DNA from 4 places in the Mesobacillus sp. genome. Region 4 is predicted to be linked to each of the others. Evidence: predicted binding sites of a transcription regulator. Region 4 holds the regulator's gene; each other region holds the start of a gene.
The links. The regulator Rex, encoded in region 4, represses fermentation and respiration genes when NADH is low (regulators of the CRP and FNR family bind a similar motif). The targets are predictions, from matches to a motif close to TTGTGAAATATTTCACAA.
Positions count from the first base shown of each region.

Region 1: the regulator Rex is predicted to act here: its motif matches at 4,096-4,113, upstream of pflB (formate C-acetyltransferase).
Region 2: the regulator Rex is predicted to act here: its motif matches at 6,071-6,088, upstream of AC3EBE_RS19510 (nitric-oxide reductase large subunit).
Region 3: the regulator Rex is predicted to act here: its motif matches at 2,963-2,980, upstream of AC3EBE_RS21635 (TIGR04053 family radical SAM/SPASM domain-containing protein).

Region 1 covers NZ_JBYNSB010000056.1:5,397-13,023, forward strand. The annotation lists gene AC3EBE_RS20715 (alkaline phosphatase) at 1-586, opposite strand, end outside; gene AC3EBE_RS20720 (D-alanyl-D-alanine carboxypeptidase family protein) at 727-1,887, opposite strand; gene AC3EBE_RS20725 (DHH family phosphoesterase) at 2,082-3,284, opposite strand; gene AC3EBE_RS20730 (cupredoxin domain-containing protein) at 3,437-3,886, shown strand; gene pflB (formate C-acetyltransferase) at 4,201-6,426, shown strand; gene pflA (pyruvate formate-lyase-activating protein) at 6,502-7,233, shown strand; gene AC3EBE_RS20745 (urease accessory protein UreH domain-containing protein) at 7,349-7,627, shown strand, end outside.
Region 2 covers NZ_JBYNSB010000050.1:97,816-105,442, reverse strand. The annotation lists gene AC3EBE_RS19530 (DMT family transporter) at 1-880, opposite strand, end outside; gene AC3EBE_RS19525 (carboxypeptidase M32) at 928-2,436, opposite strand; gene AC3EBE_RS19520 (DUF2249 domain-containing protein) at 2,949-3,182, opposite strand; gene AC3EBE_RS19515 (hypothetical protein) at 3,452-3,601, shown strand; gene AC3EBE_RS19510 (nitric-oxide reductase large subunit) at 3,642-6,005, opposite strand; gene AC3EBE_RS19505 (Crp/Fnr family transcriptional regulator) at 6,226-6,915, shown strand; gene AC3EBE_RS19500 (DUF2249 domain-containing protein) at 7,008-7,247, shown strand; gene AC3EBE_RS19495 (DUF2249 domain-containing protein) at 7,249-7,464, shown strand; gene AC3EBE_RS19490 (hypothetical protein) at 7,470-7,627, shown strand, end outside.
Region 3 covers NZ_JBYNSB010000060.1:51,761-59,387, reverse strand. The annotation lists gene AC3EBE_RS21645 (nitrate/nitrite transporter) at 1-626, opposite strand, end outside; gene AC3EBE_RS21640 (Crp/Fnr family transcriptional regulator) at 1,002-1,700, shown strand; gene AC3EBE_RS21635 (TIGR04053 family radical SAM/SPASM domain-containing protein) at 1,781-2,902, opposite strand; gene AC3EBE_RS21630 (metal-sulfur cluster assembly factor) at 3,237-3,548, opposite strand; gene AC3EBE_RS21625 (prolyl oligopeptidase family serine peptidase) at 3,623-4,390, opposite strand; gene AC3EBE_RS21620 (Cof-type HAD-IIB family hydrolase) at 4,620-5,438, shown strand; gene AC3EBE_RS21615 (hypothetical protein) at 5,737-5,889, shown strand; gene AC3EBE_RS21610 (DUF3813 domain-containing protein) at 5,890-6,081, shown strand; gene AC3EBE_RS21605 (BsuPI-related putative proteinase inhibitor) at 6,121-6,912, opposite strand; gene AC3EBE_RS21600 (YitT family protein) at 6,935-7,627, opposite strand, start outside.
Region 4 covers NZ_JBYNSB010000028.1:1,744-9,370, reverse strand. The annotation lists gene groL (chaperonin GroEL) at 1-170, opposite strand, end outside; gene groES (co-chaperone GroES) at 226-510, opposite strand; gene AC3EBE_RS10935 (CPBP family intramembrane glutamic endopeptidase) at 927-1,658, shown strand; gene AC3EBE_RS10930 (YdiK family protein) at 1,662-1,862, shown strand; gene AC3EBE_RS10925 (redox-sensing transcriptional repressor Rex) at 2,022-2,687, opposite strand; gene moaC (cyclic pyranopterin monophosphate synthase MoaC) at 2,714-3,208, opposite strand; gene AC3EBE_RS10915 (ABC-F family ATP-binding cassette domain-containing protein) at 3,378-5,309, shown strand; gene tsaD (tRNA (adenosine(37)-N6)-threonylcarbamoyltransferase complex transferase subunit TsaD) at 5,739-6,773, opposite strand; gene rimI (ribosomal protein S18-alanine N-acetyltransferase) at 6,770-7,222, opposite strand; gene tsaB (tRNA (adenosine(37)-N6)-threonylcarbamoyltransferase complex dimerization subunit type 1 TsaB) at 7,235-7,627, opposite strand, start outside.

The DNA.
Region 1 (7,627 bases), on a different contig from region 4:
TGCTTAATCCGCCGCCAAGCATGACATCCACTTTATGTTCACCGTTTATCATTTCATCAAAATAGTCATCTGCGATTGAATTCATATTCTTCCTTGATATATCATGAGCTCCAAAAGAAGCAGGAGTAGCATGCGTTACTTCAGATGTTGCTACGAGTCCAGTCGCCTTGCCGTTTTCCTTTGCCGCTTCAAGAACTGTTTTCACTTCAGTTTTATCATTATCTACTGCGATCGCAGCATTGTAAGTCTTGATGCCTGCTGACATAGCTGTTGCTGCTGCTGCTGAATCAGTAACGTTCTGTTCAGGATCTTCCGGATACGTCATTTGGTTACCAACAAGGTATTTATCAAACTCCGTTTTCTCCATTCCAGCTGTTTCAGGATTGTCTTGCAAGTAACGGTATGCTGATGTGTAAGAAACACCCATGCCGTCACCAATGAGAAAAATCACGTTTTTAATTTCTGGTTCATTCTGTCTTTTGTCACTTTTAGCTTCTGCGTTGAAAGTTCCTGCAAGGGTGCCGAACGCTACAGTAGAAAGTACAGCGATCGGGAGTATCTTCTTTTTAAAGTTTTTCTTAATCATTCCAAGACCTCCAGATAATTTATTTTAGCCACTTCCTACTTTAATCGAAAACTATTAATCTCTTATTAATAGAATGTAAAAGAGTTTTAAGAGAATGTTAAGTGATGTTTTGCAATGGGACAAAAAAAGAAGCAGGCTAATCACCTGCTCCTGAATTTCCTATTTCTCTTTTGTTTCTTGCCTAAAACCCATCCCGCCGCAGCCAGGAGAAATATCCCCCCTCCTAGTACTGAATTGGAGAGTAAACCGTTTTTCTCGGATTTTTGGGGAGTTTTTTTCACTTTTGGCTGCTCGGTTTTAATTTCTTCCAGCTCAACCCGCTGGATGGTAACGCCTTTTTCATTTTGGATTTTAAGAACTCCATTGGAACTGATAGTCCTTCCGCCTCCACTCACCGGTTCTGTTAAATATGAATCCTCATCCGCCTGGAACCTGTGATTAATGTTTGTGAATACCTCTCCTTTTTTTAATACAGAGGACTTAAAATGTGTAAATCCATAGTCAAATAGCTTTATAGTGTCATCGTATATTTTTCTTTTATATTCGGATTTCAACAGGATTGCTGTCAGCTTCATTTGTCCATTGTCAGCTGTGGTTGCAAGCGTTTGCTTGGATTGATCTACAAAGCCGGTTTTTCCTCCAGTAACACCCTGATAGGGGATTTCCCCTTTTAGCATTCGATGATGAGAAAGAATGGTTGTGTCCCATGATTCACCATCCCATTTCATTTGCCTGGTACCAAAAATCTCACGGAAAGCCTGATTTCTCATCGCATAATTTAATATACTGCCAAGATCCCTGGCAGTGGTGTAATGATTTTCATCAAATAATCCATGAGGATTTACAAAATGGGTAGATTTCGCTCCTGCCTGGGAAGCAAGATATTCATTAATATTTTGTGAGAAATCCTCCAAGTTGCCGTTTAAATGAATGGCAATCGCCAATGCAGCATCATTCCCAGAGTTGATCATCATTCCCTGTATCAATTTTTTTAAAGTTACCTGTTCTCCAGGATTTAAATAAACTCTAGTTCCATCTAAAGTCAATACCTCATCAGTGACGGTCACAATATCATCAAGATTTCCTGTTTCAATTGCGTAAATGGCAGTAGCAATTTTGGTGAGGCTCGCAGGATACATTTTAGCCTGTTCATTCTTCCCAAAAAGAATAGCTCCTGACTGTGTATCCATTAACACGGCAGCCTCAGAGGTCAATTCAGGGGAAGCATCCTCAGCTGCTGCTCCTGTAACAGCGGATAATAATAAAAGAAAGGTCAAGGAGAGAAGAAGAAATTTATTCATAATAACACATCCAATAATCTAGTCTACTTGCTTATTTTATCAAAAATAGATAGAAATTTCTGTAGAGTCATTGAATTTTAATTTTTATGGAAAATACTTGTATCACTATAATATGGTTCCTGAGCAGCCTATATTTGGCCATTGAATGATCAACGCTTGGCCAATTAGTCTGAAAGAAGAAAACCCACCATAATTCATATGATGGGTTTTTTGTGATGGAACACGATCGATTCCAGATAGTTAATATACACATCATCTCTTGCCAGCGCAGCTCCAAACTCTCTCTTTACATGTTTTTCGGCAGCTAGATAATCATGAAATGGCCCCAACTTTTCTCCCTTTTCCATCCCGATAAAAAACTCATTGCCATTAGAAAAGATGAAAAAGATATCTCGTTCTCGATTCTCATATAAAGTCCCGCTGCCTGATTCCTTCAAATTATATGTATTCCTCGCAGCATCCTGCCGAATGGGCTCAAGGGGGAAGGCCTCCTCAATATACCGACGGTAAGCCTCTGAATTCATGGAACATCCTGACGCCTTTGCATGTCCCCCGCCGCCAAATTCCCCTGCAATCGCTGAAACATCTACATGGTCATGTATAGTTCTGAAGCTGATTTTTTTACTGCCCAAATTCAGGATGGCGATATAGTCCAGATGGGAGAATTCTTTGCCTAATTCATTGCCCAATTCAGAATGATAGGATTCGGCGTGAACAATTCCTCCATATAAATCCTTTGTTTTGATCTGGATGATTTCACGCTTTTTTCTTCTTATGTATCTTTCGATTTTATCCTCTTCCATCTCCAGCAATTTATCTTCAAACTCGTCATACTCAAAATTCTCGCCAGCAACAAGTCTTGGCAGCATTCTTTCTTCAAATTCCTCTATCGATATCATAAAGAACAAATCATTTAGGTTCTTGGCTTTATAATTCTTAAGGATGTCCCAGTCCCACGTATCATACTGGCGGACAAGCTCGACAAATTCATCAAGGGCACCATTCCGGTTTAAATGGCCCTTCTGAACAAGATGCTCATAAACAAGAGATGCTGCGCACGTGAAGGTTCCTGACTCATCTTCTACTTTCACGTGCCCCCATGAAAAATCATTAAAACGCAGTGCTGTTTTATGGTGGTCAATCAGCTGCGCCTTGCCGCCTTCTATAACAAATTTATTCACTTTATCGGTCATCTCCTCATTAAGTGACAGATCAGTGATATATAAAACTCCCTCCTTTTTCATGCGTTCATTCAGCTTTTCAAGAAAACGGTCTACTTGCAGATTCAAACCAGAAACAGAGTTATACCGAATTTCTGCTTTTTCCCCGTATGCCAGCCTGAATAAAATTCCACAGGCTACACCATCCAGGTCATTATGTGTGAATAAATAATACATCTGATCCTCCTAGACAATTTGATAACCTATAGTTTTGTATTTACCTTTCGAAACTATGCAATCCATGCTCGATGATAAATTCTTTTAAAAAAAAGACAAGTTCCCTATATGGACATGCATAAATATTTACTAATAATAAAGGAGGTATTGATATGCATTTTTTCGTAGTAAAGAAAAGGGTTCTTTATATTCTCGGCCTTGCAGGTTTACTTGCCGTGATTGGCTCTCTATGGCTGTCACTCAAGCCAGATGCTGAACCTGCCATCGGCCAGCCAAGTGAATCAATCAGGGAAATTCATATGGTGACGGGTGAGTTCAAATCAACAACTGAAGACGGAAAGGAAATTGAAGCCTACCGCTGGGACCCTGGAACGATCTTTGTAGAAAAAGGGGAAAAGGTCCGCCAAATAATTCGGGGAATAAACGGTAAAGAGCATCCTTTTATCATTGAAGGTACTGATATTAAAGGAGTTGTAAAAAAAGGGGAAGATACAGTGGTACCTTTACAGTTCGAAAAAGAGGGAACTTACAGGCTGATTTGCTTAACTCATCCTACAGCTGAAAATAACGGACCGATGATTGCCTACATTGTCGTAGATTAATCATTCACTTGAACAGGACACTTAGTCCTGTTTTTTTTTTAATAACGACACAAAAAATACAAAACAACATACTCATCTTGTTAATATCTCCTGCTATCATATTATTTAACTACTTTTTTATATAACAGAATACAATTTTACTATTTTCTATATAATACAGTTTTTTGATATACGAACCAATAGAACGCCATAACCCCCACGTTCAATTATTGTTCAATATTTCACAAATCCGTCACACTCAAACTGTTATAGTCGTAGTATGATGAAAGTGTGATATCTGTTATATAAATTATTAACTTCTGAGGTGACTCGAAATGGAACAATGGAAAGGTTTTAAAACAGGTATATGGACAGAAGACATCAATGTCAGGGACTTTATTTTAAAGAACTACAAGGAATATATTGGTGGTTCAGACTTTCTAGAAGACGCAACTGAGGAAACTCACCTTCTTTGGCAGCAGGTGATGGAATTAACAAAGCAGGAACGCGATAATGGCGGTGTCCTTGATATGGACACTAAAGTAGTTTCTACCATTACTTCTCACGGACCAGGATATTTGGATAAGAATAAAGAAAAAATTGTTGGCTTCCAGACTGATCAGCCATTTAAACGTTCTATGCAGCCTTTTGGCGGAATACGCATGGCAAAAGCGGCCTGTGAAGCATACGGTTATGAATTGGATAAGGAAGTCGAGAAAATTTTCACGGATTTCAGGAAAACCCATAACCAGGGTGTCTTCGATGTTTATACCAAAGAAATGCTGCAGGCCCGCAAGGCAGGTATCATTACAGGTCTGCCTGATGCCTACGGCCGTGGCCGGATCATTGGTGACTACCGTCGAGTAGCCCTTTACGGGGTAGATTTCCTGATGGAGCAAAAGAAGAATGACCATGGTTCGACCAGCAATGTCATGACAGAGGACACAATGAGGTTAAGGGAAGAGATTTCAGAGCAATATCGTTCTCTGAATGAACTCAAAAAGCTTGCAGAGAGCTATGGCTATGATATTTCCAAACCAGCATCAAATGCTGCCGAAGCATTCCAATGGGTATACTTCGCTTATTTGGCTGCAATCAAAGAGCAAAACGGTGCTGCCATGAGCCTCGGACGTGTCGCTACATTCCTTGATATTTATATTGAACGTGACCTTCAGAATGGCTTAATCACCGAACAGGAAGCACAGGAGCTTGTCGATCATTTTGTCATGAAGCTCCGTCTTGTAAAGTTTGCCCGCACACCTGATTACAATGAATTATTCAGCGGCGACCCTACATGGGTAACAGAATCCATCGGAGGCATGGCCCACAGCGGACAATCATTGGTAACAAAGAACTCTTTCCGATTCCTGCACACACTTGATAATCTTGGCCCGGCTCCTGAACCTAACCTGACAGTGTTATGGTCTCCTGCCCTGCCGGAGAATTTCAAGAAGTATTGTGCGGAGATGTCCATCAAGACAAGCTCAATTCAATATGAAAACGATGACCTTATGCGCTGTGAATATGGCGATGATTATGGCATAGCCTGCTGTGTATCTGCGATGGAAATCGGCAAACAGATGCAATTCTTCGGAGCACGTGCAAACCTGGCAAAAGCATTGCTGTATGCAATAAACGGCGGTGTAGATGAAAAGCTAAAAATCCAGGTGGCTCCGGAGTTCAGCCCAATTACAAGTGAGATTCTCGATTACAAGGAAGTCATGGCTAAATTTGACACTGTCATGGAGTGGCTGGCAGGTCTATACATCAATACTTTGAACGTCATACATTATATGCATGATAAATACAGCTATGAAAGAATTGAAATGGCTTTGCATGACACCGAAGTATTGAGGACAATGGCAACTGGTATAGCAGGGCTAAGTGTCGTAGCTGATTCACTGAGCGCCATCAAGTACGCCAAGGTAAAAGTGATTCGTGACGAGAATGGTGTTGCCGTCGATTTTGAAACAGAGGGAGATTTCCCTAAATATGGGAATAATGACGATCGAGTTGACAGCATTGCAGTTGAATTAGTAAAGAGCTTTATGACAAAGCTTCGAAAGCATCCGACATATCGCAACTCTGTGCATACAATGTCGATCCTGACCATCACGTCAAACGTTGTATACGGCAAGAAAACCGGAAACACACCGGACGGAAGACGTGCAGGTGAACCATTCGCTCCCGGAGCAAATCCAATGCACGGACGCGATACTAAAGGAACGCTTGCTTCCCTGTCTTCTGTAGCGAAACTGCCATACAGCTATGCCTTGGACGGAATTTCAAATACCTTCTCCATCGTGCCTAAGGCACTAGGAAAAGATGAAGAAAGCCGCAAGAATAATCTGGTTTCCATTCTTGATGGATATGCAATCAAGGATGGGCATCACTTAAACGTTAACGTGTTCAATAGAGAAACATTATTGAATGCAATGGAACATCCTGAAGAATATCCTCAGCTGACAATCCGTGTGTCAGGTTACGCAGTCAACTTTATCAAACTTACACGGGAACAGCAGCTGGATGTAATCAATCGTACATTCCATGAATCTATGTAACTAATACTTTGCCAAACTTGCCGGAACGGTTTGCCCCTCTCTTTGGGGCTCCGTTACCCGAAAGGAGAACTCACCATGAACGGGAACATTCACTCTATTGAAACCTTTGGAACAGTTGACGGCCCGGGAATCCGCTATGTCGTCTTCACTCAGGGCTGCCTGCTGCGCTGCCAATTTTGCCATAATGCAGATACATGGGAGATCGGTACAGGCAAACAAATGACTGTTTCTGAAATCATGGCTGATTTGACCTCCTATCTTCCATTCATACAGGCTTCAGGGGGCGGGATTACTGTGAGCGGCGGGGAGCCGCTGCTGCAGATCCCTTTCCTTACAGAACTTTTTAAGGAATGCAAAAAGCTTGGGATCCATACAGCTATCGACTCCTCAGGAGGCTGCTACTCCAGCGCCCCGCTTTTTCAACAGCAGCTGTCCGAACTGTTGAAATACACTGACCTTGTATTATTGGATTTAAAGCATATAAACAGGAAGAAGCATATAAAGCTGACAGGGATGGCAAATGACCATATATTAGATTTCGCGCGCTATCTGTCTGATCATCTGGTACCAATTTGGGTCCGCCATGTGCTGGTTCCCGGTGTGACCAATGATCGGGAAGACCTCACCAAGCTGGGGGAATTTATTGGTACTCTTGACAATGTACAAAAAGTAGAGGTCCTGCCATATCATAAGCTTGGCGTCTATAAATGGGAAGCCCTTGGCCTCGAATACCCGCTTAAGGACACAGAGCCACCAGGAGAAAATGAAGTAGAAAATGCATATGAAATTTTGACTAGCCTACTTTAAGCGAAATGGAATGAAGCTTTGCAGCAGATTATTTTCTATCTGCTGCTTTTTGTGCATGGTTTTTTGATATTTTTTTTGTATTATGGGGTTAACCCGATAGCAATGGAGGTATTACATGTATCAATTTTTCAGTGAGATCAGCCAGATTTTAAGCAGCCCATTCTTTACCCTTGTAAATCAGGCAGTACATATGCCCTTATTGGCAAGCTTTCTACTCGGACTTGTCGGAGCCCTTGCTCCATGTCAGCTTTCCGGGAATCTTGGTGCCATAACCTTTTATGGAAATCGCAGTCTTCAAACTAAGAGCCAGTGGACTGATATCAGTTTCTTCATACTCGGAAAAATCACTGTATTCTCCTTGCTTGGATTCGCAGTTTGGAGTGTCGGCCAAAGT
Region 2 (7,627 bases), on a different contig from region 4:
TACCAGCCGTGAAAGAAATATTTACAGCTATGACCGAAATGATGATCAGTATTATTCCTGATAGCTGAAGCCCACCTAGCTGGTCTCCGTAGACGAATACCCCAAGTATTGTAGCCACAACAGGCTCCAGAGTCGCTACGACAGCAGCGGTGCTGCCTTCTGTCCTCTCAAGCCCCCATGAATAGGCAAAATACGCAAGTACGGTAGGGAATATCCCCAGCCCTACTGCATACAGCCAGGTATTTCCCTCCAATAAAATCGCAAATTTCCCAATAGTTCCGGTAGTTGGAAGAAGTGCTGCCGAAGCAACGATAAAAGTATACAGGGTTACAGTGAAGGGATGATATTTCCTTAAAGCGATCTTCCCAAAAATAGTATAGAGTGCATAACCCAATCCTGCCCCTAGTCCTATTAGGAAGCTGGCTGCTGAAATGGAGGTGCTCCCCTCCCCTGTAATACCGGCAGCCAATGTGCAGCCTATAACCGTCATAACGATTGCCACTAGCTTTTTTCGAGGAAGGCGCTCCTTCAGGAAAAGGAACGACAGGATGGCCACAAATGCTGGCGACGTATATAATAGTGCAACTGCAATCGGGATATTCATCAGGTCGATCGCGGTAAAATAACACCAATTAAAAAAAACGATGCTAAGGATACCAGTACCGATAAATAGTGGGAGATCCTTCAATGAGATTATGAGAATGTTTCGGTAGCCTATAAGGCCAATCAGTACAAGTAAAATACTCGCTGCTGCCACCCTGACAGCGACTATCTCCATGGAAGTAAATCCTGCAGCTGAAAGTCCTTTTACAAAGAAGCCTATCAGCCCCCACATCGCAGCAGCAAATGCAATCATGACATAAGGCAATTTCTTGTTCATATGTTCACCACACAGAAAAAATGGCAGACTTACTGCCATCTCTTTTATTATGCTAGATTATAAACTTTATTATATTTTTCATACAAATAATCGACTAAATACTGTGCGTTAAGCCCCTCGCCAGTTACATCTGTCAGTATTTCAAGCGGCTTTTTCATTTTGCCATGCTGATGGACCTTCTCTGTCATCCACTCTTTGACAGGCAGCAGGCTGCCTTCTTCAAGCAATGACTCGTAGTTCGGCAAATCTTTGAGCATTGCATTCTTGAATTGGGCTGCGTACATATAGCCAAGTGCGTAGGATGGGAAGTATCCGAAGCTGCCTCCAGCCCAATGTACATCCTGAAGGACACCTTCTGCATCATTTTCCGGCCTGATCCCCAGATATTGCTCATATTTGTCATTCCAGATTTGCGGCAGGTCCTTCACTTCAATTTCATCATTGAACAGTCCTTTTTCAATTTCATAACGAACCATGACATGAAGAGGATAGGTCAATTCATCCGCCTCGATCCGGATAAGACTTGGCTTTGATTCATTGATTGCACGGTAAAAATCATTTACGTCCACACCCGTGAACTGTCCGTCTGCATACTGCTGGAGCAGACTGTAATTATGTTTCCAGAAGGATTCATTGCGGCCAACAAAATTCTCATAAAACAATGACTGCGACTCATGGATTCCCATTGAGGTACCAGAGCTCATAGGTGTGCCAACCAGATCCTTCGAAATATTCTGCTCGTATAGTGCATGGCCGCCTTCGTGGATCGTTCCAAACACCGCTGTCCTGAAATCTGCTTCATCATATTTTGTTGTAACCCTGACATCCCCCGGATTCAAGCCCATTGCGAAAGGATGAACGGTTTCATCCAGGCGGCCTGCCTCGAAGTCATAGCCCATCTGTTTAAGGATTTCCAGGCTGAACGCACGCTGCTTATCTTTAGGGAAATGCTTGAAAAGGAAGTCTGTTTCAGGCTTAGCTTCTGAGTTTGAAATTCGCTGGACAAGCGGAACGATTTTTTCCCGCAGGTCACCAAAAACCTTATCAAGCACTTCAACTGTAACACCCGGCTCATACATATCGAGCAGTGTGTTGTATTTATTTCCTGCAAAGCCCCAATATTGAATGAATTTTTTTGTAGTCGCAACCAATTTTTCAAGATATGGCCTGAACATTTCAAAGTCAGACTTCTCTTTGGCTTCTTCCCAAACTGTTTCTGCCTTTGACTGCAGGATTACATATTCTCTGTATTCATCGGCAGGGATTTTCTTATTGCGATCATAATCTTTCCGGCATTCCTCGAGAGTCTTTTCCGTAACTGCCGAAAGGCCTTCCTCAGTTGATAGTTTTGCTATGTATGCTGCCATCTCTTCAGAGGTAGTCATATTGAATAATTCTGAAGAAAGCACCCCAATAACTTCTGAACGCTGCTCCGCGCCCTTCTTAGGTGCGCCGGTCCTTAAATCCCAATAAATCAAGGAAAGTGCCTCACCATATGCCGACATTTTCTTCACATAATCAAGGAATTGCTTTTCTGTCTGATTCACTTCACTCATTCATTTCACCCCATCTTTCTCTTTCTCCCCCCATCTTATCATACTTTTCTGATATTTTGGTTTTGGAAAAAATTTTTGCAGTTTTATATTCTTGCCCTTCCATCAGGCTATTTCCTGAACTTCTGGAAGAGATAAAAAAGAGAAAAACAACAGGCATGGCCTGTTGTTGGGCAGTTCATTAATATAGGCTCTTTTCTAATACTTTATTGTATTCTATATACTTTTAAAAGAGACTCCCATTTTCTAAAAGGTAACTAAATGTTTTTTAAAAAAAGTTTTGTAATAAAAGGCTGTTGATTTCCGTTCCAGGCGCTTCGCTTTCCTCGGGGCGTGCGGTGAGCCTCCTCGTCACTGCGCTCCTGCGGGGTCTCACCTGTCCCGCTTCATCCCGAAGGAGTCTGCGCACCTTCCACTACAATCAACAGGATCTTAATTAAACATTGGTAAAGGCTACAATCTTTGGAATACAGCCTTAATATAAGATTGGTTGAATGTTAACTGTACATTTACCTTTACTTTGTTTTGCCAATCGCCACACGCCAGGTTTCTGGCCCTTCTTCAAGATACTCCCAGGAGAATTCTTCAGGCCGCTCCATCATGAACTGGTATTGCAATGGTCTTGGATCATGGTCGTTGACGATCTGCATGAACTCTCCAGGCTTTAGCATATCGAAGTTTTGGAATATAGTTGGGTGCTTCTCGCGTGGCAGATAATCAGGTACATTGATAGTTACACTGAATGTCATTTTGCTCGCTCCTTTATAATTGAATTCCTTACACTGTCATTATAGAATTGCCAGTAAAGCTTTGAAGTGAGCGCGGTCACTGTTTGGCTATGATATTAGTGTTTCTCTTCTTGGGCATTTTACGGTTCTTTAATACCAGCTTTGTTGTCAAGGCATGAATAAAATCCCTTCCTTTCTATCCTTTCTGCTATTTCAATTGTTTCTCTTTGATTGATTTCAGGAGGAGATCCTCCATAGTCCCAAGAACTATATAAACAGGAGGGATTAATATGAAAGAGCTTGTAGGAAGCTGCCAGGAGTGCGGCAAAGACGTCTTTTGCATGGATGGTTTTCTTAATGGAGTCCACACAGATGATAAAAGGCTGTTGTGCTTTGATTGTGAGCATACTGAACGATCTGCAGCAGCTAAAAATGAGTAAAAAATCCGCAAAGCATGTGCTTTGCGGATTTTTAGGCTTTTTAATCTTCGTCAACAGCAAGGTCCTTAACAGGCAGAGGTTCTTCCTCTTTATGTGTCACCCTGCGAAGATTGAAGAGGGCCTTGATGCTGAACAGCGCCAATGCTGCAACTCCTATCAAGAAAATCGTATCTGGAATCGCTCTTAATGTCAGCAGCATTTGTACAGTATCCTGCTGAAGGAAAGCTGCCGAACGTGAAGCGGCATAACCATTGAAAAAGGCTTCTTTAATTTGGAGGTACCCTACTGGAAGCAAGGAAAGGAATACCATTCCTGCAAGTCCGACGTTCAGCATGATGACGATGAATTTAACCCATTTATCGCTCCATTTTTCCGGCTTGACGATGTTGCGCAAGGAGTAAATCAATACAGCTCCGGCAAACATCCCGTAAACCCCCATCATCGATGCGTGGCCATGAGTCGGAGTCAGGAACTGACCGTGCTCAAAGAAGCTGACTGCAGGAAGGTTGATCAGGAAGCCAAGCACGCCCGCGCCGACCAGGTTCCATATCGCCACAGATATCAAGAACCAGAATGTGCCTTTATATGGGAAATCCACTCCGCCATCACGCATCATTTTATACTGCTCGTATGCCTCTAATATCAGCAATGTAAGCGGAATGACTTCAAGTGCTGAGAATACTGCACCAAGACCAAGCCAGGCTTCTGATGAGCCGTTGTAGTAGTAATGGTGGCCAATACCGATGACTCCCGCCCCCATAAGGAGGATCAGCTGGAAGTACAATGCTCTGATAGTCGACTTCTTCGTAACCAGCTTCATTTGTACCATCAAGAAGCCGATAACCACTACCGCAAACACCTCGAAAATCCCTTCTACCCAGAGGTGGATAATCCACCAGCGCCAATAATCTGCGAATGTATAATGAGTTCCAGGGTTGATCATGAATGCAAAGAAATAAAACGCCGGAACAGCAATCGCTGAGTAGAATAATAAGTGGATCAGACCGCCCTTATCCGATTCACGTTTAAGTCCGCTCTTGATGCCGCGGAAGACAATGAATAACCAAATCAGCATTCCAGCTGCCAGGATGAACTGCCAAATGCGTCCTAATTCGAGGTATTCCCATCCCTGGTGTCCCAACAGGAACCAATTATTTCCTAAATAACCGTTCGCTCCAAGCCACTGGCCAATCATGCTGCCAGCAACAAGTACAACCAAGGCCCAGAAAAGAATATCTACCAGTTTGCCCTGATGCTTCGGTTCCCGTCCTCCAACTAGCGGAGCGACAAAGATGCCCATTCCAAGCCAGGCTGTCGCAATCCAGAAAATGGCCAGCTGTAAGTGGAAACCTTTTGTAATGTTGAATGGCAGGATATCATGGATCCACTTCATACCGAAAAAGCTGTCAGGTTCAATGTAATAGTGGGCAAGCAGCGCTCCAAACATGGATTGAACAAAGAATAATACCGATACAATCGCAAAATATTTTCCTGTTTTAATTTGAGATGATGTCAGCGGCAATTTCTTAAGCTCTATTTTTGGGAAATCGCCTTCAGTATAAGCTTCCTGCATGCCAAGATGATAACGATAGAAAACAAACAAGATTAAGCCTACGAACAGAACAAGGATAGTAACACTTGCACCGCTCCACCAAACAGCAGAGAATGACATCGTGTTGCCAGCATCTTCATAAAACGGCCAGTTATTCGTGTAGGTTATATTATCATCTGGCCTGTCTGTGCTTGAAAGCCATGCAGTCCAGAAAAAGAAATCGGAAATCTGTTCAATCTGGTCCCCTTTTGATACCCAGGCACGATCTCCATCAGGCATATGCTTCTCCTGGATCAAACCAGGTTTAAGCCCCCAATGGTCTCCCTCTGTAAAAATACGGTGGTAATACTCTCTTACCTTTTCATGTCCAAAGATTTGCGCATCAGTTAAAACTAATTTATCTGTATCTGGAACATAGCGGTTTTCACGCATTTCCTTTTTCACATTTTCCCGGATAATGGTTTGTTCATCAACGGTTAATTGCTTGAAATCCTTATTATATTTCTCCTGTGACCTGAAGTCCTGCATGCCCTCTGTATAAATCTTAAGAGCTTCTGCCGTGTAGTCGGGGCCCATATATGATCCATGGCCTAAAACTGTACCATAATCCATTAGACCATATTTTTGAAAGACAGCCTGGCCTCCGACAATACTATCCTTCGTTAGTATGACCTCTCCCTTCTCACTGGTAACTTCCAGCGGCCTCGGTGCCATCTCCTTGAAAATCCAATAGCCTCCTGTCAGGAGAACTGTGAAGCTAAGCAATAATGTAATGATAAGTACGGATTTCAGCAGTGAGTTTCGATTCTTTTTTACTGCTGTTTTTGTGGATGCCCTATGCTGGATTTCCATTCCATACATCCCCTTCCTGTTTGTTTGATTTACACCTTCAGTTTAAAAGGAAAAGGATTTTGAGTTTGTGAAGTACCTCATTTATTAGGTGTGATTTTTCACACAGGAATGAGAATTATTTTCAAAAAATCTTCAAAATATGATTCAGGTCACTTAGCGCCTGCTGCCAGCTTGCTACTATCTATAGTAGAAACTAAAAAATATTAGAGGAGAAGAAAAGATGAATATAGCTCAAATCAGACAGCAGTTAAAGGAAGTGCCCATTTTCAAGGAGCTATCAGCCGAGGAAATGGATCCGATTATCGCAATTGCCCAGCACCGTTTCTATAAAAATAAAATGTACGCATTCATGCAGGGTGATACCCTTGATCGGGTTTTCTTCATTCATTCTGGCAAAGTCAAAATATACAAAACTGATTCTTCAGGAAGAGAACAAATTGTTTCTGTGCTTGAAGCCGGTGAAATGTTCCCGCATGCAGGTTTTTTCCGGAAGGGCCAATATCCGGCTCATGCTGAAATGATGGAGGACAGCCAGCTGATCGTCGTCCCTATCTCCAAATTTGAAGAGATCCTGGTGGCCTACCCTGAATTATCCATTAAGCTTTTCAGAGTGCTTGGAGAAAAAATTGTGGATTTACAAGCGAGGCTGGAGGAACAAATCCTCCATAACACGTATGAACAAATCATCATGCTTCTATTAAGGCTATGCAAAACAAATGGAGAGAAACGGCCAAACGGATTCAAGCTGACCACCCATTTTACAAATAAGGAATTGGCTAACATGATCGGATCATCCCGTGAAACGGTGAGCAGAACCATCAACTTTCTTAAAAAGAAGGCTTGCTTGGAACTTGATGATGATGGCTGCTATCTCATCGATCATGAAAAGCTGCATCAGGAGTTATTTTAAAACTTTTATTTTGTGAAGTGATGCACATCACTCCATAATAAAGTGATATTCATTATCATAAATTTAAATTCAACCTGCGGGAGCTGATTTTTATGGATCATAAAATGATTGAATTGGATGTCAGGGCGGATATCCAAAACAAGCTAGAGCCCTTCCAGAAGATTATGGAAGCAATATCAGATTTAGATGTGAACGATACCCTCGTCTTGCATGCTCCCTTCAAGCCAGTACCTTTATATGGAGTGCTGAAGGCTAAGGGTTTCGAATATGAAGCTGAAAAAATCGAGGCAAAGCATTACAAAATCACTTTTACAAAAAAGGGAGGAAAATAGGATGCTGCTTGATAATCGAGGATTAGAACCGCCACAGCCCATGATGAGGACTCTCGCTGCTCTTGAAGAGCTAGAATCCGGCCAGACACTTGTGATCATAAATGACCGCAGGCCTATGTTCCTGTTCGAGCAGCTCGATGACCTCGGATATTTATACCTGACTGAGCAGCAGGAAGACGGAAGCTATAAAGTAACCATCTCCCGTAAAGCAAGGTGAACGCCATGTCAGCGCAAACAATGGGTAATGAAACAAATATAAAGCTTCCATTTTCATTCATAGCTTTTAGCATGGCGGCAATGATCTTGTCACAGGTGCTTCTGCTCGTACATGGCGATTTACTTGTTTCCGGCACCTACCGTATACCCGAAATCTGGTCAGC
Region 3 (7,627 bases), on a different contig from region 4:
AATAAGCTCAGCGCCCATAGTTTCTGGTTTTTATAGACACTCTTAATCTGTTCTCCTAAAGGTGTTACAACCTTTGGCTCCTTCTTATCGCCAAGAATGAAGTTCATTAACGCGAATGCGAGCAGCAGGATCAAATACAATTTCACAGTGGACTGCCAGCCGAGCTGGGATGCAATTACCGGTGCAGAGAAAGTGGAAATCGCAGTTCCAAGGTTACCTACTCCATAGATACCATTAACAAATCCATGACGTTCCTTTGGATAATACTTTGGAAGAGAAGTTACTCCAACCGAGAAAACCGCTCCTCCAATACCGACGAACAAACCGCCAATCAATAAATCTGTGTAGCTATTAGCCATGCTTATATAAAATACAGGCAAAAGCAGTAAAATGAAACTGATGAAGAATAATTTCCTCGCACCATATTTATTGGTCCAATATCCGATTGGAATCCTTAATATTGATCCTAATACTACTGGAACCGCTGTTGCCATTGCGATCTGGTTTGCCGACATCTGAATATCCTCTTTAATGAATGGCATTAAGGATGACAGGATGACCCACACCATAAAACCTGCGATAAGGCTGAGCGTTTGCAGCGGCAGCTGAATTTTTTGTGTCTTCATGATTTTCTCCCCTTTTAATTTATGCAAATTCCTTTTTGGCTAAAAACGGACATAGAAGCTTTCTATGGGTAAATCGTAAAAAATTCAGAGGCTTTTAGATGTGACGAACTTCACACCTGTTTCGTTGTTCAATAAACCGTCACAGAAGTCCGCCAACCCGCGATTTAAGCGGCTAATTTTACCGTTATAATAAAGACGAGTGCTATTTGTTTCTGAATTGTGAACGGAATAGCTGGATAATGTGTCGACATTTTGACAATTCCCGTTTTGATATTTAGTTAACACTATGACGATGTTATTATTTTGACAATAACTCAAAAAGTCACGTGAGAAGACCGTTAAAAAGGCTTTTAATAAACGAAAAGGGTGAAGATCATGCCAAACACAAATAAAGCGACTCATTCTATTGAAATAAAGGAATTGCTTCAGTTTGCCGACCGGACCATACAGGCGAAGAAAGGAACCTATCTCTTCCAGGAAGGGATGGAGGCTGAAGAGCTTTATTTGATTCTGGGAGGCAAGGTCCAAATCAGCAAGGTCACCCAGGATGGCCGTGAGCTCGCATTAAGGATCTGCGGAGAAAATGATATTTGCGGAGAGCTGACACTATTCACAGATGCTCCAAAATATTTGTTAAGCGCTTTGATCCTTGAAGATGCAAAGATTGCCGCCATCAGAAAAGATGTCATTGAAAAAGAAATTTTCCAGAATCCCTCTCTGGCATTTGAATTCATGAAATGGATGAGTGATCATTTCCGCAAAACCCAGACAAAGTTCCGGGACCTGGTATTGAACGGAAAGAAAGGCGCCCTTTTTTCAACATTGATCCGTATGACCAACAGCTATGGGATCCAAAAGGATAACGGTATCCTGATCGACCTCCCCCTTACCAACCAGGAGCTGGCCAACTTCTGCGGGACTTCAAGGGAAAGCACAAACAGGATTTTGAATGACCTGAAGCGTGAAAATGTGATTTCCATCAAAAAAGGGAAAATCCTTATTCATGATGTAGATTTCTTGCGCCAGGAAATCGGCTGCGAAAATTGTCCAGCAGTATTCTGCAGTATTGATTAAGCAAAGTGAATAAATCAAAAACGAGTGAAGCCATTGCTTCACTCGTTTTTTCATGTTCTGCCAACTCTCTTTCCTGCTGGTCAGTTCTGCTTTTGTTTTCTCAATGCTTTCGGAATATAGACACAGAAAGGTTCACTTTCTAGGTAGTCACCAGTCATGGCATATGCACGTGATCTTGATCCGCCGCAAACATGCCTGAATTCACATACCCCGCATTTACCTTTATATTCATCCGGATTCCTCAGTGATTTGAACACAGGTGACTCTCTGTAAATTTCAGCAAGCGGCTGCTCACGGACATTACCTGCCTTAACAGGAAGCAGGCCGCTCGGGTAGACGTCCCCAATATGGGAAATAAACACAAATCCATTCCCATCGTTTACTCCTTTTGGCGCTCTTCCAAGACCATCGATTGACCCAGTCAAGCCTTCCTTTGTTAAAGCTGTGAGGTAATCGATTTCTTCGGAATGGTCTTTTGCTTCCCGCATTTTCTGCTGGATGACGACCCTGCGGTAGTGCTGGGCAGCAGTCGTTTTAATATCAAATTTCACTTTTTTGCTTAACTCGTACAGCCAGGTAAATACCTTTTCATGCTCAACAGGCGATATCATATCCTTTTCCTGTCCACGTCCAGTAGGAACAAGGAAGAATACGCTCCACAGCACACATTCGAGTTCTTCGATCACTTTTGCCATTTCTTCTAAATAATCGATATTATATCGAGAAATGACCGTATTGATCTGGATCGGGATTTCAAGTTCATGCAAATACTTTATCCGTTCGATTGTAAGGTCAAATGAGCCTGCTGTTCCGCGGAAATGGTCATGAATTTCAGCAGTCGGTCCATCAAGGCTGAAGGCCCAGCGCGACAGGCCGACCTCCTTCGCCTTTTCAATCGCTTCCTTCGTGACATTTGGTGTTGCACTTGGTGTCATGGAAACACGAACACCTTTTTTTACTGCATAAGAAGCTATATCGAATACATCCTCCCTCATCAGCGGGTCTCCGCCTGTGAAAACAAGCATCGGATTATTCATTTCGTATATTTGGTCAATCAGCGCTTTCCCTTCTTCAAAAGAAAGCTCACGCGGGTCACGTCTGTATTGGGCTTCCGCACGGCAGTGCAGGCATTTTAATTGGCAGGCTCTTGTCAATTCCCAAATCACAATGAATGGGTCCTTATTAAAATCTCTGGCAAACATCATTGGCCCCTCCTTAAATACTGCTTATAAAAGAAGTATAAGGATATTTACAACTTGATTAAGTGAACTACCTCACACAAAAAGCGGCAAAATTGATGATTTGTATGACAATTTTGTGACTGACAAATGGAGAAGCCTCTTAAGGACAGCTTCCTTTCCGCTTTCTTGCAACCTGTCCTTTTGATAGCCTATACGGACAGCTTCCCCTTCAACCCTTGGCAGCCTGTCCTTTTGGAAGCCTCCACTTATGGCCCTGCTTTCCTGCCCCTGATATCAACAGTGAAAAAAGCAGCAGGGGGACACCCTGCTGCTTCTGCCATAAATTCATTTAAGCCTAATCTCTAACGCCAAGTGCGATTTTAGCATATCGGGACATCATGTCTTTTGACCATGGCGGGTTAAAGACGATGTTAACTTCTGTATCTTTTACTTCGGGAAGGTCGGATAGTGCAAGTTTTACCTGGTCTACGATTGTGCCTGCAAGAGGGCAACCCATTGAAGTCAAAGTCATCGTGACAGTTGCAAGACCTTCTTCGTTTAAGTCCACATCATATACAAGACCCAAATTAACGATATCGACGCCAAGTTCAGGGTCAACGACCATTTCAAGCGCACCCATAATGCTTTCTTTCAAATCTTCATCCATTGGTGGTCACTCCTTTGTATTGCTTGTTTATTTCATCATAACAATGATTGCAAACCTTTTAAAGCAGAAAGGCATCAGACATGTTTTTCGAACCAGTTTGCTGCAGCTATGACTGCCGCATTCGAAACCGCATGCCCTGCTTTCTCATCAGTAATGAAATGGAACAAATCCTCTGCACCTTCATATTTTAACCTGTTTTGCTCGTAAAAATGATAGGCACCGGAGTAAGGCACAACCTGATCAAGTTTGCCATGCCAGAATAGCACCGGCCGGTTGTTTAATTTTTCAGGCTGAAGAGTCAGATCGTATTGTTTCAGCTCATTTAATAAAGAAGTGATTTCCTCCTTGGACAGCTCCAGTTTCACATTGCGTTTTTCAATTTCATTCAGCTGCCATAATGCCAACTGTTCATACGAAGGATCCCCCATTAAACTGACAGCGGCCTTGATCCAGTCATATTTCGCAAGTGCACCAAGCGTGGTGATGGCACCCATGGATGTTCCGGCCACACCTATGCGATCTGGGTCAGCAAGCCCTTCACCAACTAATATATCTCTGATTGTTCCTGTTTCAGCAATCGAATTGAGGACAATCTCCCAGAAGTGGAAACCAAGCTGGGATTCGGATAGACCTTCAGCTCGCTCTCCATGATATTTTGCTTCCGGCATTATGACCCGGAAGCCTTTTTCTGCAAATAGATATGCAGGGTGCATATTTCGTTCCTTTGTGCTTGTAAAGCCATGCAAAAAGATGACCAAAGGCATCCTTTCTGAAAATTGATTTTGTTTTACAACATGGAGAACGGGAATATGATTTAAGCGTTTCTTCTCAACAACAATCAACGTTAACCCTCCTGGAGCTCTTAGCGGAAAATCCCGAATCGGAATTTACCGCACTGAAATGTTCTAATAATGATTTTTTTACACTTTATATGTAAAATGGTTAGCATAGTAGTTATGATACAATTACAAAAAACATCCAATATATGTATTGTAGAACTCTTGAGGAAAAAGAGCCAATCATATGCATATCATGTAAACAAGCAAAAAATAGATTAAAGAAGGAGTATTTATGGCAGAAAAACATTTAATCGCATTAGATTTAGACGGTACATTGCTTACAGATGATAAAACAATTTCAGAAAAGAATAAACGCGTACTTAAAAAAGCCCGGGATGAAGGACATATTGTCATGATCGCGACTGGCAGGCCATTCCGTTCCAGCGAAATGTACTATCATGAGCTTGAATTGGATACACCGATAGTCAACTTTAACGGAGCTTTCGTCCACCATCCGCTTGATGCAAAATGGGGAGTCCACCATTCTCCTCTGTCAATCGATGTAGCCAAGGATATCGTAGAAGCTTTGGATGACTTTAAATACCACAACATCATTGCCGAAGTAATTGACGACGTTTATGTTCATTATCATGATGAAAAATTAATGGATATTTTCAATCTTGGCAATCCGAAGATCACAACAGGCGACCTTAGAAGGTATTTGAAGACATCGCCGACAAGTATGCTGATCCATTCTGATGAAGATGATGTCAAAAAAATCCGCGCCCACCTGTCCGAAGTTCACGCAGAAGTCATCGATCATCGCAGCTGGGCGGCTCCATTCCATGTCGTAGAAATCGTTAAATACGGACTGAATAAAGCCGTCGGTCTAAAGAGGGCATCTGATTACTTCCAAATCCCGCCTGAAAGAATCATTGCTTTTGGCGATGAAGATAATGATTTAGATATGCTTGAATATGCAGGCCGGGGAATTGCTATGGGCAATGCCATTGACGTTGTAAAAAATATCGCTAATGACATCACGCTGACTAATGAAGAAGATGGAATCGGCGTTTATCTGAATGATCTGCTTAACTTAAAAGCATTGTGATAGTGTATCCAGGACAGGGAGATTCCTCTCTTTCTTTTTAATTCTGTCATTATAATTTCATAGTTATTTTTTGCCTTCACTTCTACCATATGGCTTTAATCCTGTGAATTAGTGGCCTTAGTGCTTCTGCCTCGCAATAATCCTTTGACTGACTGGCTAGTGAGCAGCTTTTTCAAAGGAAAACCAAAAAAAGCCTTTTAGTGTGCTTAAGATTGATTCCTCGCCTAAAGGGCATACTACTAACGAAGCGGCTTTAAAAGCCAGTTTCAAAATTCGCTCGTATATGGAGGGGTAAACGATGGGTAAAAGCAACAAATCCAAACGTTTTGTTCAGCAAAGTGCAGATTCTGTATCCCAGCATAGTCAACGAATCCCTTACCACACCACGTATGCCGAGGCTGAAGCTCAAAAAATGGCCAATGTCAGAGAATCCTCTTTAGGAGGAATCTAAATGGGAAACAGGCTTTTTCAGGAAGCTCGAAAAGCAGTTCAATTAGCTAAAACTGCACAGCCTAGCGAACAGGGAGCGGCCATCAGCACAGCTAAAAATGCTCTTTCATCAGCATATGCCAATACAACTATTGCTGAGAAGGAGCAGCTTCGGTCATTTCAGGACGAGCTGAATTCAATTGAGAATAAGTAAAAGGAAGGCTGGCTCATCGGATGATGGCCAGCCTTCCCTCTATTTGAGGCTATTAAAGTTCTCAAGCAGCACCGGATAGGTATGGATAATCGAGCCATCATTACCCAATTCATACAAATTCAGCATCAGCGCGCCATTTTCAGGCAGCTTGCCTGCCGGGATGGAAATATCAAAAGAGAAAGGCTTCCACTCCCGATCTTTGGCCCCAAGATTCACCTCAGTCTGTGGGATTTGCTGATTATGGCCATCCTCGACTGAATAATAGAACTTCCCATTTTGCGGTCTTGCTTTTCCGGTAATATGGTAATTACCAGTGCTTCCTTCAGACTTAACAGCTTTGAAAACAGGGTTTTCGCCAGGAATATAAGTTGTTTTTATATCCTTAAGCTTGGATTTTTCGACCACATCTTTGCCATTCACACTTACGGCCTTTAATTCAGCGGTGACCGTGTATTCCCCCTCATCCACTCGAATGCCTTGGGATGAATAGTCCCATGTTTCTCTCCACTTTATGCTTTCCTGCGGCTTCAGGGTGATTTTTTCAAACACCTGGGCAAAGGCCATTCCCTCTGAAAATTGATAAACCTTCTTTTTCTTGGCATCAGTGACGATGATTTCATATTTCTGTGAGGTAGGAAATTCGAATGTAAGCGGTGAATTCTCATTATTGATGAGATACAGCTCGAATTCGGCCTGTTCCGGACCAGCAAGGGGATTTACATAAAAGCTGAAATCCGGCTGTGATGATACAGACTGCTTATCCTCACCAATCGCCAGTGCGGGTGCAACAGCCATTAACATTAAAATAATCAGCAAGCTTATTTTTTTCATATATGTTAGCCCCTTTCTATTTCTATTCCTTTCGGAAGAATCCAAAAATACCTGCTGTCTCCACGATATTTGTAAATGCCTGAGGGTCAACATCCTTTAAAATTCTTTCAAGATCGTATAGCTCATATCGGGTAATGACAATGATGAGCATATCCCTTGGCTCTCCGGAAAAAGCTCCCTTCGCCGGAAGGAGTGTGATGCCGCGCACCAATTTATCATGGATAGCCACCTTCAATTCATCCGATTTCTTGGTAATGATCATGGCTGTCAGCTTTTCATGGCGTGTATGGATCGCGTCAATCACCCGTGTTGATACATATAGTGCCACAAGAGTATAAAGGGCATTTTCCCAGCCGAAAATATATCCTGCTGTCAGTATAATGATGCCATTCAATGTAAAAAAGTATGTACCTACCGGCCTGTCCTTCATTCTTGATAGCACCATTGCGATGATATCCATCCCGCCTGTCGATGCCCCCCATTTCAAGGTGAGTCCGACACCAAGCGCTGCAATAACACCACCAAAAACCGCATTCAGTAAAATATCACTTGAAACTTCTTTTACAGGAATTATTTCAAGGAAAAAAGATGAAAGTACTACAGATATAAAGCTATACAAGGTGAACGATTTGCCTACCTTCATCCAGCCAAGAATCGTTACGGGAATGTTCAATAGCAATAATAAAATCCCTGTTGATATAGTAAATGGCGCATA
Region 4 (7,627 bases):
TTAGCAATTGTTACACCATCGTTTGTAATCAGTGGTGAACCGAATTTCTTCTCAAGAACCACGTTGCGTCCTTTTGGTCCAAGAGTAACTTTTACAGCATTTGCAAGAGCGTCAACTCCGCGAAGCATTGAACGGCGTGCTTCTTCACTGAACTTAATGTCTTTTGCCATCGTAAAAAAACCTCCTCAAATTTTTGGTTTTATAACGTACTGTCGTTAACAGTTATTATTCTACAACTGCTAAAATGTCGTTTTCGCGTAGGATCAGGTATTCAGTTCCCTGGTACTTCACTTCTGTACCTGCGTATTTTGAGAAGATAATGCGGTTGCCAACTTCAACTTCAAGTGCTACGCGCTCCCCATTTTCAAGGACACGGCCTGTGCCCACAGCTACAACTTTACCTTCTTGAGGTTTTTCTTTCGCTGTGTCGGGTAAAACGATACCGCTTGCAGTTTTTTCTTCAGACTCAACAAGCTCGATAATAATGCGATCACCTAATGGCTTGATCAAGTGAAACAACCTCCTCAAATTATATGTAGATTATTTTATTAGCACTCTCCTCGATAGAGTGCTAACACAATTTATATAATAATGAATCTCCATTTTTTTTGCAAGCATGAAGTCCAATTTTTTTTATAAAATTTATTAATCCCCAGCTGCCGGGATTACCGCGACAAAATCAGCTATTTCCCGATTTATTTCGATTTTGCAGCAAGGCTTTTAGGGGATCGGACATCCCTAAAAAAGTCCACCTTAAAGAGTATGCATCGGCCTCATGATCTTTAACCGTTTTTTTAAGCCAGGCACCTGCAATTTGAACTTTCAGGGTCTCTGCTAGTAAAATGGAGAGATAGTGTAACAACGGAACCTTTATAGAATTGAATCGTATATAAACTTATGAACTTGCCCTAAAGGAGATTAGCATATTGAAAAAGGAATATTGGTACATCATCATCATTTATATTGCCATGCAGCTTTCAAGCCTTGTTGGCCTCCCGATTGTAGCATTCGTAGGAGCTGCAATGGGCAAAAGCCTGAAAGAGATGGAAACACTCTCGATTCCTTACTGGCTTGTGATCAGTTTCAGTCTAACTCTGGTCATCGTGCTGCTTATTTTACGAAAAGAAAAGAGGATGGAGGATGATTTACGCGGAATGGCTTCGCCAGCAAGTTCGGCAGCCTGGGCGATAGCCGGTGTGTTCCTGGCATTGATGGCCCAGTCCATCGCGGCAAGCATTGAACAGATGCTCGGTATTGAAATGGGCTCGGAGAACACCCAGGATATCATCAACCTGATTGAAAGCTTCCCCGTCGTCATCCTTGTGAGCTCAATCATCGGTCCGATATTGGAGGAAATCGTCTTCCGGAAAATCATCTTCGGCAGCCTTCATAAAAAAATGAACTTCTTTTTTGCGGCATTGATCAGTTCGGTTATTTTTGCGCTTGCTCATATGGAGCCTGAGCATGTCATCCTGTATTCCGCGATGGGCTTTACCTTTGCCTTCCTATATGTAAAAACAAAACGAATCATCGTACCGATCATTGCCCATGTTACAATGAATACATTCGTTGTCCTGCTTCAGTCCGTATTCAGAGAAGACATTGAGAGAATGATAAGAGAAGCAGAAAAAATCCAAAGCTTTATTGGGGGACTTTAATTAATGAGACAATCTCCTTTATTTTCAGGCATTGTCTACATCTTGTTAGGCAGCTTGTTCACCTACTTCGCCATCCAGAATGTCAATGAAACTGGCTGGGGATTTTTCACATACCTGCTCGTCCTGCTCGCTACCTTCGACTTCGGGTCTGGCATCAGGATGATCCTGTTCCATTTCAAACTGAAACAAATCCAAAAAAAATAGCCTCTTCGATTGAAGAGGCATAGACTGCAGTTATCGTACAAATGAATTTCATTATTCTAAAGCAACACTCATGTCTGTCCTTCAAACCAAAAAAGGGTCCGGAATTCCGGGCCCTTTTGTCTATAAATTAAACCCTTCCACTCGAAGAGGCTATCTCTTTTACAATTCTTCTGCTTCTGTTTCGACATCAGTCGGATAATGTTTAAGGAAATAAATTAATGATTGCAGTTCTACCGCCAGGTCAATATGGTGGATCCTGATGGATGAAGGTACATTCAGTCTTGCAGGCGTGAAGTTCAAAATCCCTTTGACATTTGCCTGGACTAATCGATCGGTAATCGGCTGGGCAACAGCTGACGGAACAGTCAGGATCGCAACCTGCACGCCTTCCTCGACCACCTTTTTATCAAGGTCATCCATATGGTAGACCGGCACTTCGCCAATCTTCGTGCCAACCTTATCCGGGTCAACATCAAAGGCAATTTCAATCTTCGTATTATTGTTCTTGGAAAAATTGTAATTCAAAAAGGCTGTACCGAGATTACCTACCCCGATCAGCGCCACTTTCGTGAGCTCATCCTGATCAAGTGTCTTCCGGAAAAAGGTAAGCAGATAATTCACATTATATCCATACCCTTTTTTGCCAAGCGCACCAAAGTAGGAAAAATCCCTTCTGATTGTGGCAGAATCAACCTTTACCGCTTCACTTAGCTCAGCTGATGAAACCCGCTGCTTCCCAGATGAATGCAGGTTCAGCAGGAAACGGTAGTACAGCGGCAAACGTTTTGCCGTTGCCTGCGGAATTTTCATAGGCTCGTTCGTCATACTCCATCCTCCACCCTGTTCTAGATTTAAATCAACTTATCTTCTCTCTTAAAATCACCGTTCTTCCCGCCGGTTTTTTCGACGAGGTATGTCTTGCCGATCACCATTCCTTTATCCACGGCCTTGCACATATCATAAACAGTCAGCGCACATGCTGAAGCTGCTGTTAACGCTTCCATTTCTACACCGGTGTTCCCTTTTGTTTTTACAGATGCAGTGATATTTAAAATATAGTCACTTTCATTTTGCTCCCAATCGAACGAAAGGTCAATCCCTGTTAATGGAAGCGGATGGCACATCGGAATGATTTCCGACGTTTTTTTTGCTGCCATGATGCCGGCAACCTGGGCAACAGCCAGTACATCGCCCTTTTTCATTTTATTTTCAGTAATTCTTACATATATATCTTCATTAACAATGATGCTCGAATGGGCAACCGCTGTACGAACCGTTTCAGGTTTGTCGCTGACATCAACCATTTTCGCCCTGCCTTCTTCATTAAAATGAGTAAACTCTGCCATGTTCAAGCTCCTTTCAAACAAAATAATACACTATTTTCACAAAGTTGTGTGTGAACTTTGTTGCCAACTTCACAAATTCCTTGCCAAACCTTCATTTGAAGGGGGCGCATATATTGCCGAGCCTATTTGAATGGGGTACACTATCTCTAAGGCAATAGAGGTGAAAAAAATGATATTATTACAAGTTAATCAGCTTTCAAAATATTTTGCTGCTGATCTTATTTTATCGAATATAAAGTTTGAAATACAGACAAATGACCGTGTTGCCCTTGTTGGCCGCAATGGGGCTGGAAAATCGACCCTCCTCAAAATCATCGCTGGACATGAAAGCCATGATGGCGGTGAAATCATCCGTCCAAAGGGTACAAGCATCGGTTATCTCGCACAAAATACTGGGCTGGAGTCCGAGAAAAGCATCTGGGACGAAATGCTTGGCGTCTTTTCCCATCTTCACAGCATGGAAAAGGACCTTCGCCGGCTAGAGGAAAAAATGTCGGATCCTGACATCCTGTCAAACCAGACAGAATACGACAGAGTTCTAAAAGAATATGATATTCTGCAGGTCCAGTTTAAGGAAAAAGGCGGATACCAGTATGAAGCGGACATCCGTTCAGTTTTGCATGGCCTGAACTTTCATTCCTTTGATTATTCCACAAAAATATCCACTTTAAGCGGGGGCCAAAAAACAAGACTTGCATTAGCCAAGCTCCTGTTGACCCGCCCGGATATTTTAATCCTGGACGAACCGACGAACCACCTGGATATTGACACTCTTTCGTCGCTGGAGCAGTATCTGCAAGGCTACCCTGGCGCAATCCTGATTGTGTCCCACGACCGTTATTTCCTGGATAAGGTCGTCAATCAGGTCTATGAAATCTCCCGCCACCAGCTGACGAAATTCCCGGGCAACTATAGTTCTTATCTGGACCAGAAGGCTGAGAACTACGAACGGGACCTGAAGCTTTACGAAAAGCAGCAGGATGAGATCGCCAAGCTGCAGGATTTCATCCAGCGCAACCTGGCTCGCGCATCCACTACTAAACGAGCGCAAAGCCGGCGTAAACAGCTGGATAAAATGGAGCGCATGGACAGGCCAATGGGTGACGAAAAATCGGCTTCCTTCAGCTTTCAGATTGATCGGCAGAGCGGAAACGATGTATTGAAGGCTGACTCACTAGCCGTAGGATACAACCAGGAGATGGTGTCCGAGAATATCACCTTCCATCTAAACCGCGGCGATAGTACTGCCCTCGTCGGACCGAACGGAGTCGGCAAGTCCACATTGTTGAAAACGATTGTGGAAAAACTGCCATCACTTGCAGGGAGTATCCACTATGGGTCCAATGTGTCGATTGGCTACTATGATCAGGAGCAAGCTGAGCTAAGCTCCAATAAAAAGGTACTGAATGAGCTCTGGGATGAATATCCGCTAAAATCGGAAAAAGAAATCCGCACAGTACTCGGAAACTTCCTTTTTTCCGGAGATGATGTACTGAAAATCGTTTCTACTTTAAGCGGCGGCGAAAAGGCCCGTCTTGCGCTTGCAAAAATGATGCTGCAGAAATCCAACTTCCTGATCCTGGATGAGCCTACGAACCATTTGGACCTGGACAGCAAGGAAGTTCTTGAAAACGCCTTGATCGATTATCCAGGCACAATCCTATTCGTGTCCCACGACCGTTATTTTATCAACAGGATAGCCACAAAGGTCATTGAGCTTGATCGTAATGGCGCGACCGAATATCTTGGTGATTATGATTATTATCTTGAAAAGAAGCTTGAACAGGAAGAACTCAAGGCTTTAGAAGCCCAGGCTGCAAAAAATGCCGGCAGTTCTTCTGTGGATAATTCAAAACAGGATAAAAATACTTATCAACAGGATAAAGAAGCAAAGAAACTCGAACGCCAGCGCAAACGCCGCATGGAAGAGGTCGAAGCAACCATCGAAAAGCTGGAAACAGAAGTTGCCGAATACGAGGAACTTCTATGCGATCCTGAAGTTTTCCAGGATCATGAAAAAGCAGCAGAAATTAATAACAAAATTGAAGCTGCTAAAGAGAAGCTTGAACAACTGATGGAAGAATGGGCAGAGCTTGCTTAATAATTATATTCAGTTATCCACAAAAAACCGGACATTGATTGTCCGGTTTTCTTTTATGTTTTTCACTATTAACAGCTCAGCTGTCGATAATGTGGAAAGAATAGTTTTGTGGTGGCTATATTATATATTATTTCTTTATCCACTGCGATATATGGTGAAGTTCATCTCAAATACTTCCATATTGTTACCGAAATTCACTACATTCCCTATCCCCATATTTCTTCTCCAGCAGCCAAAACCACAAAAAAAGTCCCAGATAAGATCCGGGACTTTTTATTCACAAAGTTATTCACATTTAAAATCCTTATTTATGGCTTATCCAGAGACTTTTCCACATTATCCACAGAATAAGCGTCTTTTATCCACATTGTACACAAAATTCTCTCATTTCAGCTCACATATCCACAGCAATATCAGAAAATTTATTTTTTACTTGCGACTTTCGTTGTGGATAGTTATTTCCAAACCAGGATTGCCATTCAAGGTCAAATCAGCACGCTCGCCTTTTGCATAAAGCACACTTCCTGCCGCGGCAATCATTGCTGCATTGTCAGTACATAATGATAACGGCGGGATTACAATCTCGATGTCCATACCTGCAAAGGATTTGGATAGTGCTTCCCTCAGTCCTTTATTTGCTGCCACACCGCCAGCCAAAAGCACTTGCTTAACATCATATTGCTTCACAGCTCGAAGCGTTTTCGTCACCAGGACATCAATCACGCTCTCCTGGAAACTCGCAGCAAGCTCAGCCGGAACAATTTCCTCACCACGCTGCTGTGCGTTGTGGACAACATTGATGACCGCTGATTTTAACCCGCTGAAACTGAAATCATAGGATCCTTCCTCCAGCCATGCTCTCGGCAGGTCAATCGTTGCCTTCCCTTCCTGCGCCAGCCTATCGATATGCGGCCCTCCAGGGTAAGGCAGATTAAGCGTCCTCGCAACCTTGTCATACGCTTCTCCTGCAGCATCATCCCGAGTCTCGCCAATAACCTCGAAATGGCCATGCTCCTTCATATACACCAATTCCGTATGCCCACCTGAAACAACCAAAGAAAGTAATGGGAATTCCATCTCTTCCACTAAGCGGTTCGCATAAATATGCCCAGCGATATGGTGGACACCAACAAGCGGGATATCGTTAGCAAATGCAAGAGCTTTGGCAGCATTCACGCCGATGAGCAGTGCCCCTACCAATCCAGGCCCTTCAGTAACCGCAATGGCATCTAAATCCTTTAATTCTATTTCCGCCTGTCTTAAAGCCTCTTCAAGCACAATTGTAATCTGTTCGACATGATGGCGTGATGCAATCTCCGGGACGACACCGCCAAAACGTTTGTGGCTCTCGATTTGAGAAGCTACAACATTCGCAAGAATCTCGCGCCCATTCTTAACAATCGCAACGGCTGTCTCATCACAGCTCGTTTCAATCCCCATGATTAATTGGTCTTTTGTTGTCATGATAAATTCACCCACATTACTAAAGCGTCTTCCATATTGTCAGTATAATATTGTTTCCTTAAAGCACCATCTTCAAATCCAAACTTTCGGTAAAGATTCTGCGCCCGTTCATTGCTCACCCTGACCTCCAGAGTCATTCTTAAAGCTCCCAAATCCCGTGCCAGCTCCATCACCTTGCCCATTAACGCCTCTCCAAGCTTCATCCCCCTGTAATCAGGCAGAATCGCTATATTTGTGATATGGGCTTCATCAACAATGATCCATACACCGCAATAGCCTACTACCTTGTAATCCACTTCAAGAACGAGGTAGTTGGCGAATTGATTTTTTGTCAATTCGTTAAAGAACGCTTCACGGCTCCAGGGCAACGTAAAGGAATTAACCTCTACCTCCATCACATCATCCAGATCATCAATCGTCATCTTACGGAAAGTTATTGTATTATTCATTGTAATTCCCACTTATTTAGTATTCTCTTGAGCCTTCAGCCAGTTGGCCTCTGCCTCGGCAAGCCTGATGTAATTCGGAACGAATGCATGCAAGTCCACATTTTCTTTATCCCTGCCCAATAAAGCCAATTCGGCAGGGCGTGGATTCTGCTCCGTAATAGCAGCAAAAACAGCCTGTTCACCAAGAGCTTCCTTAATAACTGTTTCGTGCAGCTTCAAATCATTGCTTGTAAATAGAACTTTTTCATCCAGTTCCTTCAGCACTTGTACCCAATCTGCAGACATGACAAGCTGATCCTCTTTCACTGCCTGAATACCCTGGTGATCAAACTTATACAGTCCAGTATATATCTGGCCTCTCCTTGCATCAAAAAACGGAGAAACATAGCCATCGAAATAACGCCC